Regions from separate parts of the Arthrobacter globiformis genome, predicted to be linked through region 2. Evidence: predicted binding sites of a transcription regulator. Region 2 holds the regulator's gene; the other holds the start of a gene.
What was found. The regulator Rex, encoded in region 2, represses fermentation and respiration genes when NADH is low (regulators of the CRP and FNR family bind a similar motif). The targets are predictions, from matches to a motif close to CTTGTGAANNNNTTCACAAG.
Positions count from the first base shown of each region.

Region 1 (11,764 bases), 3.8 Mb from region 2:
TCTCTGTGGGGGTCGGGGGTTCGGGGGCTCGGTCAGGCGGTGACCGGCACGGTTTCCTGGGCGAGGGTTTCCGCCTCGGCGAGGGCCTTGTCCATGACTTGCTTCCAGTACCCGTGCTGGATCGGGTAGAGGCCCTCGTCCTCGGTGCGCATGCCAGAGGCGATCACCCGGGACATGCCCAGTGCCTTGGCCTGCTCGTCAGGACCCGCGATCTCGTGAGTAGAGCCGCGCGTCATATCGTTCCACGGCGCCGAGGTGGCCCAGTAGGTCTTGTTGCAGGAGCGGAACTCTTCGAGGTCGTCCGGCGTGGCCATGCCGGTGGCGTTGAAGAAATCCTCGTACTGGCGGATGCGCTTTGAGCGGTTCTCTTGCGACTCGCCCTTTGGTGCTATGCAGTAGATCGTGACTTCGGTCTGGTCCGCTGAAATAGGGCGGAAGTGGCGGATCTGCGAGGAGAACTGGTCCATGATGTAGACGTTGGGGTACAGGCAGAGGTTGCGGGAGATGTTGATCATGAAGTTGGCCATCTCCTCGCCGTACTTCTGGACGAGCTCGTCGCGGCGGTCCCACAGCGGACGGTCCTCGGGGTTGGTCCATTCCTGCCACAGCAGCAGGTGCCCGTGGTCGTAGGAATAGAAGCCGCCCTTGACCTTCCCCCATTTGCCGGCGTCCATGGCCTTGGTCGTGTTGGCGGAGTCACCGGCGCTTCGGCGGGCGGTGGTTGCGGCGTAGTTCCAGTGCACGGCGGTGACGTGGTAGCCGTCGGCGCCGTTTTCCGCCTGGACCTTCCAGTTGCCGTCGTAGGTGTAGGTGGACGATCCGCGCAGGACCTCTAGTCCCTCCGGGGACTGGTCCACAATCGAATCGATGACCTTGGTGGCGTCTCCCAGGTGTTCCTCGAGTGGGAGGACGTCAGCGTTCAAGGAGCCGAAAAGGAAGCCGCGGTAGGAGTCGAAGCGGGCCACCTTGGTGAGGTCGTGCGAGCCCTCTTTGTTGAAGGTCTCCGGGTATCCGGCGTTGCGGGAGTCCTTGACCTTCAGCAGTTCCCCGGAGTTCTTGAAGGTCCAGCCGTGGAAAGGGCAGGTGAACGTGGTCCTGTTGTCGGTCTTGCGTCGGCAGAGCATCGCGCCTCGGTGCGAGCAGGCATTGACGATGCAGTTGATCTTCTCGTCCTTATCCCGGGTGATGACGACGGGAGTCCGCCCGATGTAGGTGGTGAAGTAGTCGCCCACGTTGGGGATCTGGGACTCGTGGGCGAGGTAGACCCAGTTGCCCTCGAAGATGTGCTTCATCTCCAGTTCGAAGATCTCTTCGTCCGTGAAGATCGCGCGCTTTGCCCGGATGACGCCGTTCTCACGATCGTCGATCACGGCGTCGGCAAGGACCTCACGGACACGGGTCAGGTTTTCGGTCATCACGTACTCCTTTTTCGGAGAGAATGGGGGCGGGCGGGCGACGTCCTTGGGGAACTAGGCTTCTGCCCGTTGGGGAAAGGTATGTGAGCCATTCTGGTGCAGCGTGATAGCTCTCACATCAGGCAAAACCCTAGGCTTGGCCTAGGGTGTTTTTATGTCCTTCCAGTTACCGAATACCTTGACAATCGATACTTGTTTAGTCCTTATCCCTCTATCTAACCTGAGATGGACGTCACGGAGGCCGATGGTCCAGCGGGCCCAGCCTGCGCCCGGCGCGTCAAGGCAGGACGGGAGCCCTTCCTGTCTTGGATACGAGGATGAGTGGAGAACACCATGATTGAGATTCAGGCGGACACCCGCAAAGAGAACGAGGGCACTGCCGTAGAGGCCGGCTCAAAGGCCACCGAGCGCTTCGCCGCCTCGGGCAAGCTCGCCGGCCTGGGCGTACCGAAGGAGCGTGTGAGCCTGCTCGCCGGAGCCCTGATCAAGGCCGCCAACGACATCGTCGTAGAGCACGAAGTCACCTACGAGGAGTACAACGCACTCAAAGCGTGGCTGATCAAAGTCGGCACCGATGGCGAGTGGCCCCTGTTCCTCGACGTGTGGCTCGAACACACAGTGGAAGATGTCAACTCCCAGGACCGCCCGGGCACCAAAGGCACCATCGAAGGCCCCTACTACGTACCGAACTCGCCGGTGCTCGAGTCCCCGGCCACCGTGGAAATGCGTGAGGGCGAAGAGGGTACTCCTCTGCGCTTCAGCGGCCGCTTCACCGACACGGACGGCAACCCGATCCAGAGCGCACAGCTGGAAATTTGGCATGCGGACGCGGCCGGGTTCTACTCCCAATACGCGCCCGGGCTCCCGGAGTGGCTCTTCCGCGCCACCGTGAAGGCTGACAAGGATGGCCAGTTCGTGGTCCATACCATGCGCCCGGCACCCTATCAGATCCCTACCGACGGAGCCTGTGGTCAGCTGATTAGTGCAGCAGGCTGGCATGCCTGGCGTCCGGCCCACATCCACATCAAGGTTTCTGCGCCGGGATACCAGCCGGTGACTCAGCAGCTTTACTTCCCCGGCGACCCGCATAACGCCGATGACATCGCTTCGGCAGTCAAGCCGGAGCTGATGCTCGACCCCAAGCCGCGCACCGATGGCGCTGCCGGCGAGGAGGCCGTTTACGACTACGTTCTCGCCAAGGAGGGCCAGCTAAAGTAAGGATCGTCCGGGGCGGCTAGGAGGACGCCTAACTGTGGCCAATGCGGCCGCCCGGCGGCCGTAACTCCGGCGCGGCGGTGGCTTACCCGCGGATCCCCCGGTCTCCGATCCTGCGGCTAGCGTGTCAATGTCGAGGAAAATCCGCGAAATTTCAGGGAGCCTAGCTCCCGGGGAAAATCGCGTCTTTCGACACGTCTTAAATCCGAGGTTTTGAGCCAGTGGGCTGCGGAGACCGGGGCCGTAACCTCGCGGTGCCGGGGGCGTTGCATACTCCCCCGCACGTACGGGTCGTGCCCGCCGCTGACCCCTTCTTCATCTTTGTCCTCGACACGCTCGCTCCACCTGACCCCGAAAGGAACCGCGCCGTTGAAGATCGAACGGATCGAAGCTATCCCCTACTCCATCCCTTACACGCATCCCCTGAAATTCGCCAGCGGCGAGGTAGCCAATGCTGACCATGTGCTGGTGCGTGTGTATACGGACGACGGGGTCGTGGGAGTTGCAGACGCACCTCCCCGCCCGTATACCTACGGGGAGACGCAGGAGTCGATCGGAACGATCATAGAGAAGACTTTTGCCCCGCAGCTGATCGGCGTCGAGATATTGGACCGCGAGCAGATCCATGCGGTATTGCGCCGCACCATTCACAATCAGGTCGCGAAGGGTGCCGTCGACATTGCAGTCTGGGACGCGATCGGCAAGACACTCAGCACGCCAGTCCACAAGTTGCTCGGAGGGTACACGGACCGGATGCGGGTCAGCCACATGCTCGGCTTCCGGCCCGCCCAGGAACTCCTCGACGAAGCCTTGCGCTTTGGAGAGGAATACGGCATCACCACGTTCAAGCTCAAGGTGGGCCGCCGGCCGCTGTCACTGGACGTGGAGGCATGCCGTGTGCTGCGCGAGGGGCTGGGTAAGGATGTGGAGATCTACATGGACGCGAACCGTGGCTGGACTGCAAACGAAGCCCTTGAGGTGCTGCGGCGGACCGAGGGATACGGGTTGACCCTGCTCGAGGAGCCATGTGACGCAAAGGAAGCAATGAGTCGGCGCCGCCTGGTCGACAAATCCCCAATCCCGGTAGTGGGCGACGAATCCGTCCCCACGGCCGGCGATGCGTCACGGGAACTGCTCGCCGGTGGCTGCAACGCCATCTGCATCAAGACCGCCCGCTCTGGCTTCACCGAGGCCACCGAGATCCTGGGCCTGTGCACCGGGCTCGGCGTGGATGTGACCATGGGCAACCAGATCGACACGCAGGTCGGCTCGCTGGCGACCATCGCCTTCGGTGCCGCCCACGAGGCCAGCAGCCGCCGGGCTGGGGAACTGTCCAACTTCCTCGACATGGCCGATGATCTGCTGGCCGACCCGCTCCGCATAATCAACGGCACGATTACGGTGCGCGATCTGCCAGGTGTCGGAGCCGAAATCGACGACGACAAGCTCGCGAAGTACCGCCTGTCCTAGCCCCCAACCACCAAGGAGAAAATAGTGTTGTTTTTGGCCCGGATGGACGTGCAATTCCCATCGCATCTCTCCCCCGAGGACGTCACCCGCATGCAGGGGCTGGAGAAGGAGTACTCCCAGGGGCTGCAAGAGGAAGGCCGTCTTGCCTCAATCTGGCGAGTGGTCGGCGAGTACGCAAACTATTCGGTGTTCGACGTCGGATCCAACGACGAGCTGCACCAGATCCTCAGTGGCTTCCCGATGTACCCCTACATGAAGATCAAGGTGACACCGCTAGCCAAACATCCCAACTCCATCCGCTAATGGATTTCAGCGGGCGGTTTTGTACCCCTTGCGATCCCCAGGAGTTGGTCGCGTGCGCACCAGTTAAGTCTTCTCAGCCCAATTATGATTGGCCATCCTTCCACACCCGTCATTGCCTCAGGAGCAACCATGCACCACCCTTCGAAGGCCGAGTCCAAGACTAATAAGGCAGGACCGGATCCCGTCCCCGGAGGACAACCGCTCTTCGAGAGGCCCGGGGTCGGCCCGGCTGGGGTACGCGACTTTCTACGGGATATCGGCCTGCACTACGCCTCGAACGGGGTCGTCGGGTTGGCGTTTTCCGCCTCCGGGCCGATCGCGGTCACTCTGACCGTCGGGTCGCTCGGCGGACTGACGCAGGCCCAGCTCGCGTCTTGGGTCTTCGCCATATTCCTCTCGGCCGGCGCGGCGACCTTGCTCATGTCAATGATCTATCGCCAGCCGCTGGGCTTTGCCTGGTCCATTCCGGGGACGGTCCTTCTGGGGCCGTCCCTGCAGCACCTGTCTTTCCCGGAGGTGGTCGGGGCGTTTTTCTCTGCCGGAGTGCTGATCCTCGCCCTCGGTGCTACCGGAGTAGTGCGCCCGATCATGGCCACGATTCCCTTGCCGATCGTCATGGCCATGGTTGCGGCCGTGTTCCTCCGGTTTGGGACGGACATCGTCTCCTCCACCCGGGCTGACCCCGCAGTGGCGGCGCCGATGGTCGTGGCGTTCCTCGTGCTCACCGCTGTACCCGCCCTGGGCAAGTACCTCCCTCCGGTACTCGGCACCCTGGCGGTGGGCGTCATCGCCGTCGTACTCAGCGGCCGGTTCATCGTTGAGGAGGGCGGACCGGTCCTCGCCACGCCCATGTTCACCGCCCCCGAGTTCACCTGGGCCGCCCAACTGGAACTCGTCATCCCCCTGGCACTCACAGTCCTGGTGGTGCAGAACGGGCAGGGTGCGGCGGTGCTCCGGGCTGCAGGCCACCGCCCGCCTGTCAATGTATTCGCGATGTGCTCCGGCGTGTTCTCCCTGCTCAACGCCGCCCTCGGCGGCGTCTCGGCCTGCGTAACGGGCCCCACCAACGCCCTGCTGACCGCCTCCGGGCAGAAACAGCGCCATTACACCGCCGGAGTGGTCTACGGACTGCTGTCGCTGGTCTGCGCTCTGCTGGCCCCCACGCTCACCCGCTTCATGCTCGCCACCCCAGAAGCCTTCGTTCTGGCCCTGGGGGGCATCGCCATGCTGCGGGCCCTCCAACAAGCCTTCGTTACCGCCTTCGCCACGAACTTCACCCTCGGAGCACTGGTGACTTTCGTCGTCACGATCTCCGGCCTGAACCTCTTCAACATCCATGCCGCGTTCTGGGGCGTGGTCATCGGCTACGCCGTATCCCGCCTGCTCGAGCGCCAGGACCACGCTACGGCCTGACGCCGCCGTGCCGCACGCAACAGCCCCATCCCCGACCTGGTTCGTCATCGGAAACACACCAGTGATCACGCCTGGGCCGACAGGAAACGACCGCGTGCAGGCAACTGGATGAACGCCATCTCGACGACTCCTTATATGAGTGCTTTCCGGTCCCAAGACGGAAGCCACGGCCGAAGCAGCTGGGAGGATGGCACAAGGCTGAGCAGTCAACTGCGGCTGACGCGTTGGCTCTGACGGGGCGGAACGAGGCGCACGCGCCTTCGTGATCGAGCCTGTACACCAAACGATCACTCTGACCCTGCTGACGAGACCTGGCATAGGTACGAGCAAGTCCGCTGGAAGCTTCCAGCAATCACGTAAAAAATACGTCCGTGGTTCTCATGACTGTGTGGCCTCCAGAAATATATGGATAAAAAGCAGAGAATGCTGAGCAAACGCAATAGCGCCTGGCGCATTCCCGCTACTTATCCCAGACCCCGCCATAGGTATTTGTAGAACTATCTGTGACGTCGTAGACTCTGGTCATGGACCCCGACGATCCCGGTGCAACTTCCGAACTGGCCGTTCAACGGTCCCGGTCGCTCAGCGCGCGATCCCTTCTCCTGACATTGCTTGGCGAGTTCGTTTTGCCCCATGGCGGGAGCGTCTGGACCGCCACGATCACTGAGACCCTCCAGACGCTTGGGGTCGAGGACAAGGCAGCGCGTCAGGCGCTGGCGCGCACCGCCTCCGCCGGGTTTATCAAGTCCGAACGGATCGGCCGTCGTACACTATGGCGACTGACAGAACTGGGCCACCAGCTCCTATCGGAGGGTACTGAACGTATCTATCAGTTTTCGAATCGTCCAGTGGAGTGGGATGGCCAGTGGCTGGTAGTCGCCGTGACGGTACCTGATACGCAGCGGAAGCTGCGCCACCAGCTACGGACCCAACTCACCTGGGCCGGCATGGGATCGCCCGCGCCCGGGCTTTGGGTGGTGCCGGGAGCCGGACGAGTCGATCAGGTCCGAAAGATCGTGAGCGATTTGGGCTTGGAGAGCACCACCCTCTCCTGGATCGGCCCAGCCTCAGGAATCGGTGAGACCAACAACATGGTTCATGCAGCCTGGCGGCTGGATGAGGTCAGGACCGCATATCAGAAGTTCCTGTCCGACTTTGAGCATCGGATCGCCCTGACGCCTATTCAGTCCTTTGCGGCCCAAACAGAACTCGTCCACAGGTGGCGGCAGTTTCCCTTCCTCGATCCAGAGCTGCCGGCAGAGCTGCTCGACAGCCACTGGCCAAGCAGCCGCGCGAGGATAGTATTCGACAAATGCCACGATGCTTGGCATGACCGTGCGCAGTCGTACTGGGTCTCCCTAAACAACGAGGCCGGAAACCGAAACTAGGAGGCCCTACGCTCCTGTGCGAGGCCTCCCCGGCCCGAGGATTGGGTGCCGGACCTGGTAGCCGTTAGCAGCACTAGGACGCTCGCCAAGATACTTCCGCAAGCAGCTGCCGCCCAAGCTTCGCGATACGACCACTGCGCCGCGAGCAATCCGAAGATAATAGGACCAGCAGCGGCCCCCGTGGCTCCGCCTGCCTGCAGAATTCCGGTGACCGAGGCGGCTGCGTTGGGTGAGTAACGAACGCAGGCCAGCATCATGACCCCTGTCCATCCCCACCCGAAGGAGCATGCGATGAACGCGCCGGCCAGCACCCCGGTGAGCTGGCTGGAGGCAAGCATCGCAAAGCCTGCAGCGCCGGCGGCCAGCATTACCGCGACAATGACCAGGAGCCGGCGACTTTCCCCCTGGTCGGAGTACCAGCCGCTGGCCAGCCGGGTCGCGATACATGCAAAACTGCCGACGAGGGCAAGCACGGCGGCCTGATCCAGTGCGAGGCCCGAATCGACTGCGGTGGGGATGAGGAATACAGCCAGTGTGGTGGCTGCAGAGGTTCCGAGGCCCATGGCAACGGCCATGACGGTGACGAAGCCGAGGCGTGCGATCTTTCGTCGTTCTCCCCGCGGGACTACACGATGCTTGGGGAACAGGTTTTGATAAGGCAAGAGGCAGCTCGGCATAGCAAGTAGGCCGGCAGCGATGAATGACCAGCGCCAGCCGAGAGTGACACCGACCACGGGGATTGAGGCACCAGCAAGCAGGGTGGCCAACGGGATGGCTGCCTGCTTCGCGCCGAACATGAGGCCCTGGCGATTTCGATTGCCGTAGGACAGGGCCAGGTTGGACGCTGGTTGAGCCATCCCGTTTATCATGCCGCCCAAGGCGAGGAAGGCCAGCAGCGTCCAGAGCTCACGGACCAGGAGCCCGATCATGACCAAGACGGGAGCAGCAACCAGCGGGATAATCAGCAAGGATCTACCCGGGCCCAGCCGGTCAACAAGCCGACCTCCGAATACGGCACTAAAGGCGGAAGCGAGGTAGAAGGTGCCCATTGTGAGCCCAATACCTGCCTCGTCTACCCCCAGCTCCGGTGCGAGGAGGACGGAGGACGCACCGACCAGGAAGGCCGGCATCACCGACACCACAACCACCCCCGTTGCTGCGGTAGTGAGGATGAGCGTACTGCGTGACGCGCCCTGATTCGTATCCGCGGCCCCCATGGATCAGGGCACCACTGGCGGGGCTGTGACACTGAAGGACCTGACGTCGCCAGACCGGATGAGCTCGACGGCTTCCTCATCCGTAAATCCAGCTTCGGCGAGAATCTCCAGAGAGTGCTCTCCCAGCCGCGGCGCGTAGCCCCGCGGACGGCCGGGCGTCTGCTCAAATCGAATAGGCAGGTTGGGGACGGGATACGAGCCGTGCTCCGGGTGTTCCAGCCAGATGATTGATTCATTGTGCTGAACCTGGGGATCATTGAAGACGTCCTCGAGCCGATGGATGGGACCGCACGGCACCCCCTTCTCGTCCAGCAGTTCGAGCCACTCAGACGCGGGGAGGGTCGCAAAGATTTTCTCTAGCATCCGGATGAGTTCAGATCGGTTCCTGACACGGTCAGGATTTGTCCGGAATCGGTTGTCAGCAACCAGATCGTGGCGTTCCACCGCCGCCCCCAGACGCTGCCAGAACCTGTCGTTCAAACAGGCAACAATGAAGTAGCGACCGTCCGAGCCTCGAAAGGGCTGGTAGGGCACCAGCTGGGCGTGGCCGCCCCCGTGAGGCCGGACCGGAATTTTGGTCCGGTCATAGTGGGTGAGAATATTGGCGAGGTTCGCTACCTGGCCGTCGAGTAGATTGATGGTGACTTTCTGACCCACGCCGTTCAGGTCACGGCCACGGAGGGCCGCGCTGACGGCAAAGCCCAGCAGGAAAGAACCGGCGAAATCGGCAATGGGAACTCCGACCTTGACCGGAGCCCCGCCCGCTTCCCCGGTGAGACCCATAATTCCGCCCATTCCTTGCGCCAAAATGTCCATGCCGGGCTGATGCGCCCGGGGGCCGTCTTCGCCGAATGCGGTGATCGAGCAGTAGATCAATTGGTCATTGAGTCCGGCCACGTCTTCATATCTGATGCCGAGCCGGCGCACGGCATCGGGCCGGAAGGCTACGACCATAACGTCTGCATCGGCCAGCAGCCGTTCCAGGACCCGACGGCCGCCCTCGGAGTGTAGGTCAAGGGCCAGCGAGCGTTTACTGCGGTTCACCCCGTAGAAGTAGGCGCTGTCGCCCTCACCAAAGAGATTGTCGATGTGGCGGAAACTCTCGCCCTCGAGTGGTTCGATCTTGATCACGTCCGCGCCAAGGTCGCCCAGCATGGATGTTCCGTATGGTCCAGCGCCGATCTGGGAAAGGTCGACAATTCGGATTCCTGCCAATGGCAGGTGGGAGGTTTCCGTGCCCCTCACTCGGACGTCCGCAGAGCCCATTCCTGGGCCACCTGACGTCGCAGTACTTTGCCCGTGGCGTTGGTCGGCAGCTTCTCGGTGCGTAGCCACCAGCGTGACGGAATTTCGAACCGCCCCAAAGTACTGGCCGCATGGATCCGTAGATCTTCAGTGGTCGCCGTCGATCCCGTGCGGAGCACCACTGCGGCGCCTACTTCTTCTCCCAGGTCAGCATGGGGCAGACCCACGACAGCTACTTCGAGCACCTCGGGATGCGACTCCAGGCTTTCCTCGACGTGCACGCTAGCAATGTTCTCTCCGCCCCGAATAATGACGTCCTTCGAGCGTCCGGTGACGAAAAGATAGCCTTCCTCGTCGAGGTAACCCAGATCCCCGGTCGACACCCAACCCTCGGCATCGCCGATGGGCTCGTCCGAGTCCAGGTATCCTCCGGTTACAGCGGGGGTAAGTGCCTGTATCTCGCCGCTGCCGTCTTCGTTGCTGCCCTTGATGCGAATTTGCACAGCGGGAAGAACCTTGCCCACACATCCGCGCCGCCCGGCCACATCCTGTCCCGAACCGGCGGCCAGAACGCCTGTTTCCGTCATCCCGTATAGGCTGCCGACCCGTTGGCGCACGCCGCTGAAGCCTGACGCTACTTTGTTGCGCAACTCCTGGGATATTGCCGAACCGCCCATCGGCACTGATTTTACGCTTGAAGTGTCGTACTGCCCGAAATGGGGGTGGTCCAACACCCGCCCTACCATTGTGGGGACGCCGCCCCAGGTGCGCACTCGCTCCCGCTGTATTAACTCCAGTACCTGTGCAGGGTCGAACTTACCCTCGAGGAACACAAGCCGTCCTCCGGAGAGCAGCGTAGTTAGGGAGATCTGGAGTCCAGCGAGGTGGAAGAGTGGAACGGTCAGGAGACTGACCGTTCCGGGATGGTCGTCAGGTAGTTCACTCGGCAGCCGGCCGGTCAGGATGAGGACGTTGTGGATATTCGCGATGAGAGACCGATGTGGAACTTTCACCCCCTTGGGGAGCCCGGTAGTGCCAGAGCTGAACATGATCATGGCCAATGCCTCTTCGTCAATGTCATCCAGCCGGATAACCGAAGCGGGGGTACTTGCATCAATGACGCGGCGCACGTCTGTTATGGCCATGGTGGGAAGATCAAGATCGCGGTGCGTGACAACCAGATCGACGCCGGCACCGGAAAACGCAGTTGTGGACTCGTTGTCGCTCCACCATGCATTTCCCAAAACGACTGTCGCTCCCAGAACCTGCGTAGCCCAAAAAGTCACCACCCACTCGACCGAGTTGAAGGCTAGGAGGGCGATTCTCGAGTCGTGGGTCATTCCCCGCTCGGCCAATGCGTTCCGTACGGCGTCAACAGCCCCAAGGAATTGCCTGTAGGTCAGCCTTCGCTCTCCTTGGACCATAAATTCCCGATCCCCCCATCGTCCGGCGTCGATGAGGAACTCGCCCAGCTGCTGGCTGCGCTTGGCGTATTGGAGGCAGGGGTGGCCAGCGACCACACCTTCCACCACCTCACGGCCCCAACGAGTGCCGGTCCATTCTGCGATCATCTTGTGCTCTTCCTGTGAAACTGAGTGTAGTTGTCAGTGATGCGAGTACTAGTGGTTCCGCCAGGGGACAATCAGGCGTTCTATCTCCTTGATCACGAAGGACGCCAATACGCCGAGTATCGCGATGGTGATTAGTCCCACGTACATCGGTTCCACGTTGAAGGTCTGCCAGGAATTCCAGATCAAATAGCCTAGCCCGCTCTTGGCGCCCAGCATCTCGGCGACCGCAAGGAGCATCAGGGCCATGCCGACGGCCAAGTTAATGCCGGTCATGATCATGGGCATTGCCCCTGGCAGTGCGATGGTACGGAACGTCTGCAGTTTACTGGCGCGGAAGTTATGGCCGACGTCGCGGTAGACCTTGTCAATTTGCAGGACGCCGGCGGCGGTATTCACGACTATGGGATAGAAAACGCCGATTGCCACGACCGCGATCTTTGATTCTTCTCCCAAGCCGAAGATGAGCATCAGCAAGGGAAAGATCGCGCTTTTGGGGATGGGGTAGGTGGCGGCGACAATCGGTTCCA
Region 1 is NZ_JAUSXI010000001.1:724,153-735,916, reverse strand. Features, by position in the region: gene benA (benzoate 1,2-dioxygenase large subunit) at 33-1,415, opposite strand; gene catA (catechol 1,2-dioxygenase) at 1,749-2,633, shown strand; gene QFZ33_RS03420 (mandelate racemase/muconate lactonizing enzyme family protein) at 3,000-4,100, shown strand; gene catC (muconolactone Delta-isomerase) at 4,125-4,403, shown strand; gene QFZ33_RS03410 (benzoate/H(+) symporter BenE family transporter) at 4,533-5,816, shown strand; gene QFZ33_RS03405 (PaaX family transcriptional regulator) at 6,341-7,204, shown strand; gene QFZ33_RS03400 (MFS transporter) at 7,201-8,421, opposite strand; gene QFZ33_RS03395 (CaiB/BaiF CoA transferase family protein) at 8,425-9,687, opposite strand; gene QFZ33_RS03390 (class I adenylate-forming enzyme family protein) at 9,663-11,237, opposite strand; gene QFZ33_RS03385 (ABC transporter permease) at 11,286-11,764, opposite strand, start outside.
Region 1: a site for Rex is predicted at 1,582-1,601, ahead of benA (benzoate 1,2-dioxygenase large subunit). Genes of this name have one in related genera too.

Region 2 (11,764 bases):
CCGACTGACCGCACCGATCCCGTGGTTGCTGCAGCCGCCTTGGGGGCCGCTGCACGCCACAGGAGCTGTGCTGGTCAGGGGGTGCTCCGGATAAGCGGTACGCTGTTAAGGAACGTTTTACGTCACTGTAAGAATCTGTCAGTTGTTTAGTCTGTTGCTCAGTCCACGGACCTTCTCCATCAGACAGGTACTGCATCTAGTTTGTAAGGAACTTTCGTGGGTTCAGTTATTAAGAAGCGTCGCAAGCGTATGGCCAAGAAGAAGCACCGCAAGTTGCTTCGTAAGACCCGTCACCAGCGCCGCAATAAGAAGTAGAGTCCGCTCTACGCGTCAATGCCCGCTCCCTTTCGAGGGTGCGGGCATTTTTGCGTCCCGCGCCGCGCAGGCCGTCCCGCGACGCGCAAAACGCCTGGCGCAGGGGCAAATCCCGTGTCGTGGGGGAATCGGCGCGTCGAAGGGGAAAAGCAGCGTCAGGCGCGGGGGCCGCGGAAGCGGGTGTAGCCCCGCCAGAGGCCGTAGACTGCTCCGCCTGCAGTGGCTGCTTTCAGGCCCAGGGTGGCGGCCCGGCGGCCTGAGCGGAAGTCGTAGACCGGCCAGTTGTGTTCGCGGGCGTGCTTGCGCAGGCGGGCGTCCGGGTTGATCGCCACGGGGTGGCCCACCATCGTCAGCAGCGGGATGTCGTTGTAGGAGTCGCTGTACGCCCAGCAGCGCTTCAGGTCCAGTCCGTGGTTGTCCGCGATGCCCTGGACCGCCACGGCTTTGGCTGCGCCGTGCAGGATGTCCCCGACGAGCCTGCCGGTGTAGAAGCCGTCCTTGGTCTCGCCCACTGTCCCGAGGGCGCCGGTGAGCCCCAGCCGGGTGGAAATCACCGTGGCCACCTCGATCGGCGTCGCGGTGACGAGCCACACCTTCCGGCCCACCCGCAGGTGCTGCTCGGCCAGGGCCTTCGCGCCAGGCCAGATCCGGGAGGCGATCATCTCGTCGTAGACTTCCTCGCCCAGCGCCCTGATGTCCTCCTCCGTGATGCCGGCGGCAAGCCTCAGCGCGGCATCCCGCACCGCGTGGACGTCATTGAGGTTCTCGCCCCGGAGCACGAACTTGAGCTGCTTCCACGCCATACCCGCTGCCTGCGCAATTGTGAAGGCTCCGCGCTGGTGCATTTTCCTGGCCACGTGGAACAGGCTGGCGCCGCGCATGAGGGTGTTGTCGACGTCGAAGAAGGCAGCCTCGCCGTGTTGCTGCTTCGCAACCGGACGGTGGGCCACAGCGACGTACTTCTCCTCGGGCATGCCACTGAGTCTAGTCAATGCAGTACCCCGCACCTGACGGCCGCCGCGTCGCTCACCGCCGGGAACGGCGATACGGTTGAAGCATGGCAAATCCCGACGTCGTTCTCCTCACCAAAGCTGACTGCCACCTGTGCGCCGCGGCACGCGACGCCGTCGGCCGGGTGACTGCCGGGCTGGGACTTGAGTGGACCGAGCGGCAGCTGGACTCCGACGACGAATTGCGCGACCGCTACGCCGAGGAGATTCCGGTGGTGCTGGTGGATGGGATCCAGCGCGACTTCTGGAAGATCGACGAGGCGCACCTGGAGCGTGTCCTGCGCCGGGCCATCGCAGGGGATTAGCTGATTTCGAACAATGGCGTCGGCTTTGTTGACATAACTGATGGGGATTTAGAGTGGACTCACAACGCGACGCAACGGAGCAGATAGTGACTTCGCTCGATCTACCATCCCAAGCCGTGCCCGGGCCAACCGGGCCCACCGGTGCTGCCGGAAAGCAGATTCCGCCGGCGGCCGTGGCCCGGCTGACGATCTACCTGCGTGCCCTGAACTCCTTGCTGGCCGAAGGCACCGAGCGCGTCTCCTCCGAATCATTGGCTGAGCTTTCCGGAGTCAGCTCCTCAACCCTCCGCAAGGATCTGTCCCACGTGGGCTCCTATGGCACCCGCGGCGTGGGCTATGAGGTGCAGTACCTGAGCCGCCACATCGCCGCCGCACTGGGCCTGACGCATGACTGGAAAGTCGCGATTGTCGGCGCCGGCAACCTGGGCAAGGCACTGGCCCGCTACGGCGGCTTCGAATCCAGGGGCTTTGACGTGGTTGCCATCTTCGACGCCGACCAGATGGTGGTGGGCAACGAGGTGGGCTGGCTGCGGGTCAGCGACGTTGCGGACTTGGAAACCGTCCTGGAGCGGACCGGCACCAACATGGTGGTGCTGGCGCTGCCTGCCGCAGTGGCCCAGAGCATCTGTGACCGGGTGGTGGGTGCCGGCGTGCGCAGCATCCTCAGTTTTGCGCCCGTGATGCTCCAGGTGCCCGACGACGTGACGCTGAGGAAGGTGGACATGGCCACCGAGCTGCAGATCCTGGCCTACCACGCGCAACGGGCGCAGACGCCCGGCCAGCCGGAGTAACCTCGGCTTTTCAGGAATCCGCGCCCGTTGGCGGGAAGACTTGTTGCTTTGCGGGGTGCCTGGCGGCTTGCCCGTAGCTAGCAGTTGTGCGCTGCGCCTAGCGGCCGTACGGGCCGCCCGGCTGCGAGTAGGGGTTGGCGAACGGCTGCGGCTTCTGGAAGTATGGTGCCGCTCCCGGCAGGTACAGCATCACGATCGCGGCGATGCCGAGGAGGCCCACCAGGGTGTTCAGGCCCAGCGGGAAAAGGGTGAACACGGAGAGTGCCGCAAAGACGGTGCCCAGGATGCGTGCCCAGTTCTTGCCCTTCCGGACGTTGAACGCCACCAGCGCGTAGAGGCCAGCGCCGATCAGGGCAAAGACCACCATGGTTCCGATGATGAAGCCCTTGACGTCCTCGAACGCGATGTTCTGGCCGCTGCCGCGCAGCTGCTCTTCGAAGGTGCTCCGCATGGCCGGGTCATCCAGGGTGGGAATCGTGATCAGGATGGACAGGATCGACAGGACGCCCGCAGCGATGATCATCCAGAAGGAATAATTCACGAACTTCGGGACGCCGGCGCCGGTGGCTGCCTGGGCCTGTTCCGACGGGTACTGCCCGTAGGGGGACTGGCCGTAAGGGCTCTGGCCGTAGGGGGACTGACCGGACTGCGACTGTCCGTACTGCGGCGGGTTTTGGCCATACGGGGGCTGTCCGTACTCGGGAGCGCCTTGTCCGCCCTGTCCGTACTGTGGCGAGTTCTGGCCGTACTGCGGGGTGCTTTGTCCGCCCTGGCCATACTGCGGAGCATTCTGTCCGTACTGAGGAGCGCCTTGTCCGCCCTGCCCGTCCTGTCCGTACTGCGGTGCGTTCTGGCCGTACTGGGGGGTGCCCTGCCCGAAGCGGGGCTGCCCGTTGCCTGGCTGGGAACCGTCGTCGGGCTCGTTGGAGCCGGGGTCATTGGAGTGCGGGACTGGAGGATTGCTCATGAGCGGTCCTTTGCGTAGTGACGTCTGAATCGGCTACCGGTTCAGACGCCTGCCCTCCCCAGCATGGTTCACTTCCCACCGTACCCCTCAGCGGGTGCGCGGTGGATCATTCCGGAGAGGTATTCCAAAGGCGGGCCAACCTGCGGAAACGCTGCCGGCAGGGGATTCTCGGCTTTGAAAATCGGCGGCGTTGCCGGGAGGAGTTTGCCGGGTATCTATCAGGGGCGGTCCCGTGCCGCGGCGAACCATTTCTGGGAGTTGGGTACCCACATCAGCACGGTGGCCACGAGACTCACCATGAAGCCCAGCCAGTTCCCGTCCTGGCCCGCCGGGAAACTCGAGCTGATGATGGCCAGCAGTAGCGAAGCCGCGGCCACGATGGTGAGGGCCAGCCGACCCAGATCCAGTAGGACACCTTGAGCTCTGTGGGCAGCCCTGTCACGCCGAAGAGGCCGGAGAAGCCGCCGGCTGGCAAAGCCTCGCCGAAGTTCCGTGGCCGGTCTGCCGGCATCTCGAAAGCGAACCGGCCCCCACTGGCGGGCGGCTGCTGCCCCGGAAACGGCTGCCCCGGAAACGGCTGTCCCGGCGTCGGCTGTCCCGGCGGCGGATGGTCGCTGCCGGACGGCGGCACGGCCCCGCGCTCAGGGGGCTCCGGTTCATCGCTGGGGGTGCTCATGGCCTTCACTTTAAGCCCGGGACCATGCCAATTCCAGAAGGCCGAAAGCCGAACGCCCCGTCTGCGGAGAGTCCGCGGACGGGGCGTTTCGATGCCAGTAATCGTGGCTGCCGGACCTGCCTGAAACCTAGGCTGCAGGTGCGATGAAGGCAAGTTCAAGGTTGATGGCAACCTTGTCGCTGACCAGGACGCCGCCGGCTTCCAGCACGGCGTTCCAGGTCAGGCCGAAGTCCTTGCGGCTGATGGTGGTCTCGGCGGAAACACCGGCGCGGGTGTTGCCGAAGGGGTCAACTGCAACGCCGTTCAATTCGGTCTCGAGGGAGACGGGGCGGGTGACACCCTTGATGGTCAGGTCGCCCTGGAGTTCGTAGCTGTCGCCGTTGGCAACGAGGCCGTTGGAGACGAAGGAGATCTCCGGGAACTTCTCGACGTCGAAGAAGTCTTCGCCGCGGACGTGGCCGTCGCGGTTGGCGTCGCCGGAGTCGAAGCTGGCGGTCTGGATGGTGGCCTCGACCTTGGTGGCCGTCACGTCGTCGGCGAGGTCCAGGGTTGCGGTGGCGTCCTTGAACTGGCCGCGGACCTTGCTGATGCCGGCGTGGCGGACGGTGAAGGCGATTTCGCTGTGGGAGTTGTCGAGGGTCCAGGTGCCGCGGGTGAGTTCGGTGGAAAGTGCCATGGTGGTTCTCCTTGTATCAGTGGGTCTATCCGGTAGTCGTTGAAGCTTTTATTGAAGTCTCAACTAACTGCTGCATCCAGTATAAACATGCATTTGCATCTTTTATTCCATCGGTTGGGAACTTTTCTAAAAATTTCTGAGTTCTACTAGATGTAGAAGATTTCGCCATTACCCCTGCCCTTTGAGAAACTGGTAGACATGCCCCAAGCCACTGTCCATTTGCTCCGCCACGGCGAGGTCCATAACCCCGAAGGTGTCCTGTACGGCAGGCTGCCTGAATTCCACCTCTCCGAACTTGGCCGGCAGATGGCGCAGACGCTCGCCGAGCACTTCCGCGAACGCGTCTCCCAGGGCGCCAACATCGTGTACCTGGTGGCGTCGCCGCTCACCCGTGCCCAGGAAACGGCCCAGCCCACCTCGGAAGCTCTCGGGCTGGACATCCACACCGACGGCCGCATCATCGAGGCGGAAAACTACTTCGAAGGGATGAAGGTCACCAAGGCCGAGCTGCGCAACCCCAAGCACTGGCCGCACCTGATCAACCCTTTCCGGCCGTCCTGGGGCGAGCCCTACAAGCTGCAGGCAGCCCGTGTGACCGAGGCCGTCCAAGAAGCGCGCGCCAAGGCCATCGAGCTTGGCGGCGACGGTGCCGAGGCCATCCTGGTCTGCCACCAGCTTCCGATCTGGGCCACGCGGCTCAGCGCCGAGGGCAGGCCGCTGTGGCACGATCCGCGGAAACGCGAATGCACCCTTACTTCGCTCACCTCCCTGGTTTTCGGCGACGACGGTGCCCTGCTGCGCGTGGAGTACAGCGAACCCGCCGCCGCCCTTCTTCCCGGTGCCTCGAGCACCCCCGGAGCCTAAGTTATGACTGAAACGCCCAAAAGTTCCCGCCGCAGCGTCCTCGCCGCCGGCGGCCTGGCCCTCACGGCAATCACGCTGGGCCTGTCCGCCTGCGCCCAGGAGGACGCCCTGGCCAAGCAGGCCAAGGCCGGAGACAACAAGAACTACGTGGCCGGCGACGGTTCGGTGACGGAATTCGCCGCTGCAGACCGCAAATCTGCCGTCGAAATCCAGGGCACCCTGTTCAACGGCACCGCCGTGGCGCCCAAGGATTTCCTGGGCAAGGTCACCGTGCTGAACTTCTGGTTTGCCGCCTGCGCGCCGTGCCGGGTTGAGGCGCCGCTGCTGGAAGCCCTCCACCAGGAGTTCAAGCCCAAGGGCGTCCAGTTCTTCGGCGTGAACCTGCGCGATGAGAAGGCCACAGCCGACGCCTTTGACAAGACCTTCGGCCTTACCTACCCGAGCTTCGATGACAAGGACGGCAGCGTGCTGCTGGCCGTGTCCGGTCTGGTGCCCCCTGGCGCCGTCCCCACGACGCTCGTGGTGGACAAGCAGGGCCGGGTGGCGTCGCGTGTTCTGGGGGAGATCGAGAAGGGCACACTCAAAGCTCTCATCCAGTCCACCGTGGCAGAGTAACCTCCCGTGAACAGCCCCTTCGCCGAAGCCATCCTGAACGGTTCGCTGCTGCTCGCCATCCCCGTGGCGCTGCTGGCAGGACTCGTATCCTTCCTCTCACCGTGCGTGCTCCCACTGGTGCCCGGATACCTGGGCTACGTCACCGGCCTCACCGGCGTGGACCTGCAGAAGCAGAAGCGCGGCCGCATGCTCGCCGGCATCGGCCTGTTCGTGCTCGGCTTCTCGGTGATCTTCGTGCTGCTCGGCGGCGCGTTCGGACAGCTGGGCTCGCTGATCTCCGGCGGGCAGAACGCCTGGGTTACGCAAGTCCTGGGCGTCCTGGTGATCCTCATGGGCGTGGTGTTCATGGGCGGCTTCTCCTGGTTCCAGCGCGACGCCAAGATCCATGCCAAACCGCCGGCGGGCCTCTGGGGTGCGCCGCTGCTGGGAATCACGTTCGGCCTCGGCTGGGCGCCCTGCATCGGACCCACCTATTCCGCCGTCCAGCTCCTGAGCCTCTCCGGCGGCTCCTCCGCCGCGAAGGGCGCGTTCCTGGCCTTCGTCTATAGCCTTGGGCTGGGCATCCCGTTCCTGCTGATCGCCCTGGCCGTGCGCCGCGGCGCGGGAGTGATGTCCTTCTTCCGCAAGCACCGGCTGGGCATCCAGCGCACCGGCGGCGGAGTCCTGATTGTCCTGGGCATCCTGATGGCCACGGGTCTGTGGGGAGCCTGGGTCACCGAGTTGCAGTACTGGTTCCAAACCGATGTGAAGTTGCCGATCTGATGAGCGAGCGTGTGAAGTCAACCGAGAAATCCCCGGCCGAGGACGCCCCGCAACCCGGGCCTGCCCATAAGGACGGCGCGCCCAAGGACGCCGTCAAGGCTGCCAAAGCCGGGGCCGCCCTTCCGTCCCTGGGCGTCGTGGGCATGCTCCGCTGGGCCTGGACCCAGCTGACCAGCATGCGCACCGCGCTGTTCCTCCTGCTGCTGCTGGCGGTGGCCGCGGTGCCCGGATCGCTGTTCCCACAGCGGCCGGCCAACCCTTCCGTGGTCACGCAGTACATCAAGGACCACCCCGACTACGGCAAGCTGCTCGATTCGCTTCAGCTGTACGACGTCTACTCCTCGGCCTGGTTCTCGGCCATTTACATCCTGCTTTTCATCTCGCTGATCGGCTGCGTGGTACCCCGCGCCATCGCCCACTACCGGGCCATGCGCTCGCAGCCGCCGCGCACCCCGAAGCGCCTGTCCCGCCTGCCCGAGTACGGCACCCTGGTGCTGCCCGCGGACGCCGGCATCCCGGCGTCGGACGCCATTGAGGACGCAGCGGCGCTGCTGAAGAAACGCGGATACCGCGTTGAGGTAAGGCACGACGACGGCGCGCGGCCGTCTTTGGGGGCCGAACGCGGCTTCCTGAGGGAAGTGGGAAACCTGGTCTTCCACACCTCGCTGATCGGCGTGCTGGTGTCCGTGGCCGTCGGCGGGCTGTTCGGCTACAGCGGCCAGCGCATCCTGGTGGAGGGCGACACCTTCGTGAACACCCTGGTGGGCTATGACCAGTTCACGCCGGGCACCAACTTCCAGAGCAGCCAGCTCCAGCCCTACTCCATTCAGCTGGACAAGTTCCAGGCCACGTTCGACCGCGAATCGCAGGGAAAGTTCGGCCAACCCATCGACTTCACGGCGGACGTCACCACCAAGGAAAACCCCGGGGCGCCGGCCAAGAAGGAAGTCCTCAAGGTCAACGACCCCGTGACCCTTGGCGGCACCAGCATCTACCTGACGGGCAATGGCTACGCCCCGGTGGTCACGGTCCGCGATGGCAACGGCAACGTCGCCATGCAGGGTCCCGTGGTGGCCAAGCTGCAGGGCGAGAACTACTACTCCTCCGTGGTGATCAAGGTCCCCGACGCGAAGCCCGAGCAGCTGGGCTTCGCCGGCTTCTTCCTGCCGACTGCGTTCGTGACCGAGCAGGGCATCTCCTTCAGCGGCGACCCGGACCTCATCAACCCGCAGCTGAGCCTGAACTCGTACTACGGCGACCTCGGCCTGGACAAGGGCGCACCGCAGAACGTGTTTGAGCTTGACGTCAAGGGCCTCAAGGAGCTCAACAGCCGCAAGGCTGAGGCGGGTGGCATCACACTCGCGCCGGGCAACACCTACACGCTGCCCCAAGGCAAGGGGTCCATCACGTTCGACGGCGTCAAGAAGTACGTGGGCGTGGACATCCACCACAACCCCGGGCAGCTTTCCGCGCTGATCTTCGCGCTGCTTGCCGTGGCCGGCCTCATCGTCTCGCTCTACGTGAACCGGCGCCGCGTCTGGGTCCGCACCGGCACCCATGCCGACGGCCGGACCATGGTGGAGTACGGCCTCCTGGCCCGCGGCGAGGACCACCGGCTTGCCGGCGAGGCCGCAACGCTGCGCAGCCTCCTGTCTCGCAAGTGGAACCTGGACGCCGACAACCCCGAAACAGCACCTTCCAACTCCTCACCAGCAGGCTCGCCTGAGCCGAAGAAGGACCAGTAATGTTTCCCATCAACGAGACCATGGGCCAATACAGCGAGCTCTTCATGCTGCTGGCGGCCGGCACCTACACCGTCGCCTTCATCGCGTTCGCGTGGGACCTGGCCAGGAGCAGCAAGTCCCTGAAGGCGATTGACGTCAAGGCCGCTGCTGCCGGTACGTCGGCGGATGCGTCCGCCAAGATGCCGGTGGCGGCGGGCGCGTCCGTAGGGGCGGCCACGTCGCGGACCGCGGGCCGCGGTGAGGGCCGCCTGTCCGGACCGGCAGACCGTGCCGAGCGGCCGTCGTCGTACGCCTCCTCTGCGAACGGCGCGGCCGGGCAGACCGCCGATGACAGCATGCACTACGGCGAACGCCGGGCACCCGCGCGCGTTGCCGTGGCGCTGACCGTCCTGGGCGCCGCGATCCACGCCGCCGCCGTGCTGACCCGCGCTGTCGGTGCCGGCCGTGTGCCGTGGGGCAACATGTACGAGTTCCTCACCACTGGCGCGTTCGTGGCCGCGGCCGTGTTCCTCGTGGTGCTGGTCCGCCGCGACCTGCGCTTCCTCGGAACGTTCGTGGTGGGTCTGGTGATCATCATGCTGGTAGCCGCGTCCGTGGCGTTCTGGACGCCTGTGGGCCACCTGGTGCCGGCGCTGCAGAGCTACTGGCTGATCATCCACGTCTCCATTGCTGTGCTCTCCTCGGCGCTGTTCACCCTGACGTTTGCCATGTCCGCGCTGCAGCTGGTCCAGTCGCACCGGCAGAGGACCATTGCGGCCGGTGGTGCGGACAAGCTGGGGTTCATGCGCCTGGTGCCGTCCGCGCTGAGCCTCGAGAACTTGTCCTACCGCATCAACGCGATCGCCTTCATCGGCTGGACATTCACCCTCATGTTCGGTGCGATCTGGGCGGAGAAGGCCTGGGGACGCTTCTGGGGCTGGGACACCAAGGAAGTGTGGACCTTCGTGATCTGGGTGGTCTACGCCGGCTACCTGCACGCCCGCGCCACCCGCGGCTGGACGGGGACCCGCGCGGCATGGCTGTCGATCGTGGGCTACCTGTGCGTGGTCTTCAACTTCACCATCGTGAACCAGTTCTTCAACGGCCTGCACTCCTACTCGGGGCTGTAGGGGGTTCTGCGGCTTTTTCTCGCTGCGGGGGGCTTTCGGGGCCGCGTCGATTTACCAATAAGGGCCGCTCAGCTTGCAGCTGGGCGGCCCATATTGGCGAAACGGCGAAGGTCAGCGAGAAGGCTTCCAGCCACGGCTTGTTAGCGCCGCCCGCACCCTGGTGACGGCGCTTGGCTCAATGCCCGGTGCAAACGGGTCCAGGTCAAACTGCGTCAGGACCACCACCAGCAAGCCGAGACTGCGTGCGTTTTCGTCGCGGTAGGTGTCGCTTCTCCGCTGGGCCGGGTGGCGTGGTGTACGCCGTCGCGAAACGCAGGGGCAGCGGGAAACCCAGAGTGCAGCGGCTGAAAGGTGGCTAACGGCCGTCCGGTGGCGAGTGCAAGCCCGCGCGCCCGGACAAGGAGGGTAATCTCCACGGCGGCCGAGGTACGGACACCGTGGCAGGGCCAGGTCGAGGGCCCGCGAACGCCTGCGGGTCAGGCCGGCAGCCGTGGCCTGACTCGGCGAGAGGCGTGTGTGCTATTTAGCCTCGGGATTGCCTTCGGCGTTGGCCTCGCCCGCGGCGCCCGGCTTGCGTGGACCCGGCTCACCCGCAGGAGGGCCGCCCGCATCCGAAGTGCCGCTGGTGGTGCCCGGAGCGGCAGCGCCCGTAGTTCCCGTGCCTGTGCTGCCCGCGCGGTGCGGGCCGCCGTCGGCCTGCTTCTTCCGCGCAGCGTCATCCCTCAGCTTGCGGAGTCGTTCCGCCTCGGCCTGGCGGCGGCGCTGCTCGAGGTTCCGCAGGAAGTCGGGGTCGTCGTCGGGGGCGGTGGGGTGGTGCTGGTAGACGGGCTGGGCCACAGCCGATGTCCGGGGGCGGCCGATCAGGAACCACAGCGCCGCGCCGATGAGCGGCAGGAGTGCAACCATGATGATCCAGGTTGTTTTTGAGAACCCGCGCGTGAGCCGTCCATCGGTCCGGATAACGTCCACAAGTCCGTAGACGTAGATGGCGAGAATGGCGACTGCGATGGCGACACGAGGCATGCAATCAGTCTAGCCGCCGTGTGCCCCGGCGGAGATTACAGTATGCCCACAGTAATGCGCCAGCAAAACGCCGAACGGCAGTTCCAGGTGACATCCGACCTTCGCCAGGCCACATGCCCGGAGGCGGCCGGAGCAACGGGGAACCGAGCGCCTATGCCACCGGCACGCTACGTCCAGGCAGGACGGCTAAACTTGGATAGTGGCTTTTCTGAAATACTCCCTGATCCGGTTCGCAATCTTCCTCCCACTGTTTGTGCTGTTCGTCTTCCTGCAGCTGGGGTGGTTTCTGGCCGTCATCTTTGCAGGGCTGATTTCCTTCGCCATCAGCTACCTCTTCTTCCAGAAGCAGCGCGATGCTGCAACGGCGTCCCTGCATGCCCGCTTCTCCGGCCGTGCCAAGCCCATCCGCACCGCCGGTGAGGTGGACGATGCCCAGGCCGAGGACCGTCTGGTCGACACCCACCCGGACGTCACCATCCGCAACGACGCCAAGAACCGCGAACCCCGCGGTGAGGACGCCTAGTTTTACAGCAAGGCGCCCAGGCCTACAGCCCGCTGCTCAGCACGAGTCCCAGCGAGAACAGCACGGCGTAGCCGAGGTTGATGAGGCCTGTCTGCTTCAGGACCGGGATGAGGCTCTTGCGCTTCCGCCCGTTGATCATCAGCCAGGCCGGCATCAGGCAGGCCGGGATCAGGAGCAGCACAATCAGCATCCACGGCCGCGTGGGTGCGAGGATCACCACTAGCAAAATGGCCACGGCCAGCATCAGCACGTAGCTTTCGCGGGCGTGCTTGTCGCCCAGCCGCACGGCAAGAGTTTTCTTTCCGGCCTGGATGTCCGACGGGATGTCACGCACATTGTTGGCCATGAGTAGGGCGCAGGCGATGAGTCCCGTGCCGATGGCG
Region 2 is NZ_JAUSXI010000001.1:4,547,625-4,559,388, reverse strand. Features, by position in the region: gene QFZ33_RS21305 (30S ribosomal protein bS22) at 217-315, shown strand; gene QFZ33_RS21300 (HAD family hydrolase) at 471-1,289, opposite strand; gene QFZ33_RS21295 (glutaredoxin family protein) at 1,373-1,630, shown strand; gene QFZ33_RS21290 (redox-sensing transcriptional repressor Rex) at 1,717-2,421, shown strand; gene QFZ33_RS21285 (hypothetical protein) at 2,519-3,388, opposite strand; gene QFZ33_RS21280 (hypothetical protein) at 3,607-3,765, opposite strand; gene QFZ33_RS21275 (YceI family protein) at 4,192-4,740, opposite strand; gene QFZ33_RS21270 (histidine phosphatase family protein) at 4,939-5,604, shown strand; gene QFZ33_RS21265 (TlpA family protein disulfide reductase) at 5,608-6,219, shown strand; gene QFZ33_RS21260 (cytochrome c biogenesis CcdA family protein) at 6,226-6,981, shown strand; gene resB (cytochrome c biogenesis protein ResB) at 6,981-8,726, shown strand; gene ccsB (c-type cytochrome biogenesis protein CcsB) at 8,726-9,835, shown strand; gene QFZ33_RS21245 (PLD nuclease N-terminal domain-containing protein) at 10,355-10,858, opposite strand; gene QFZ33_RS21240 (DUF4229 domain-containing protein) at 11,058-11,381, shown strand; gene QFZ33_RS21235 (1,4-dihydroxy-2-naphthoate polyprenyltransferase) at 11,404-11,764, opposite strand, start outside.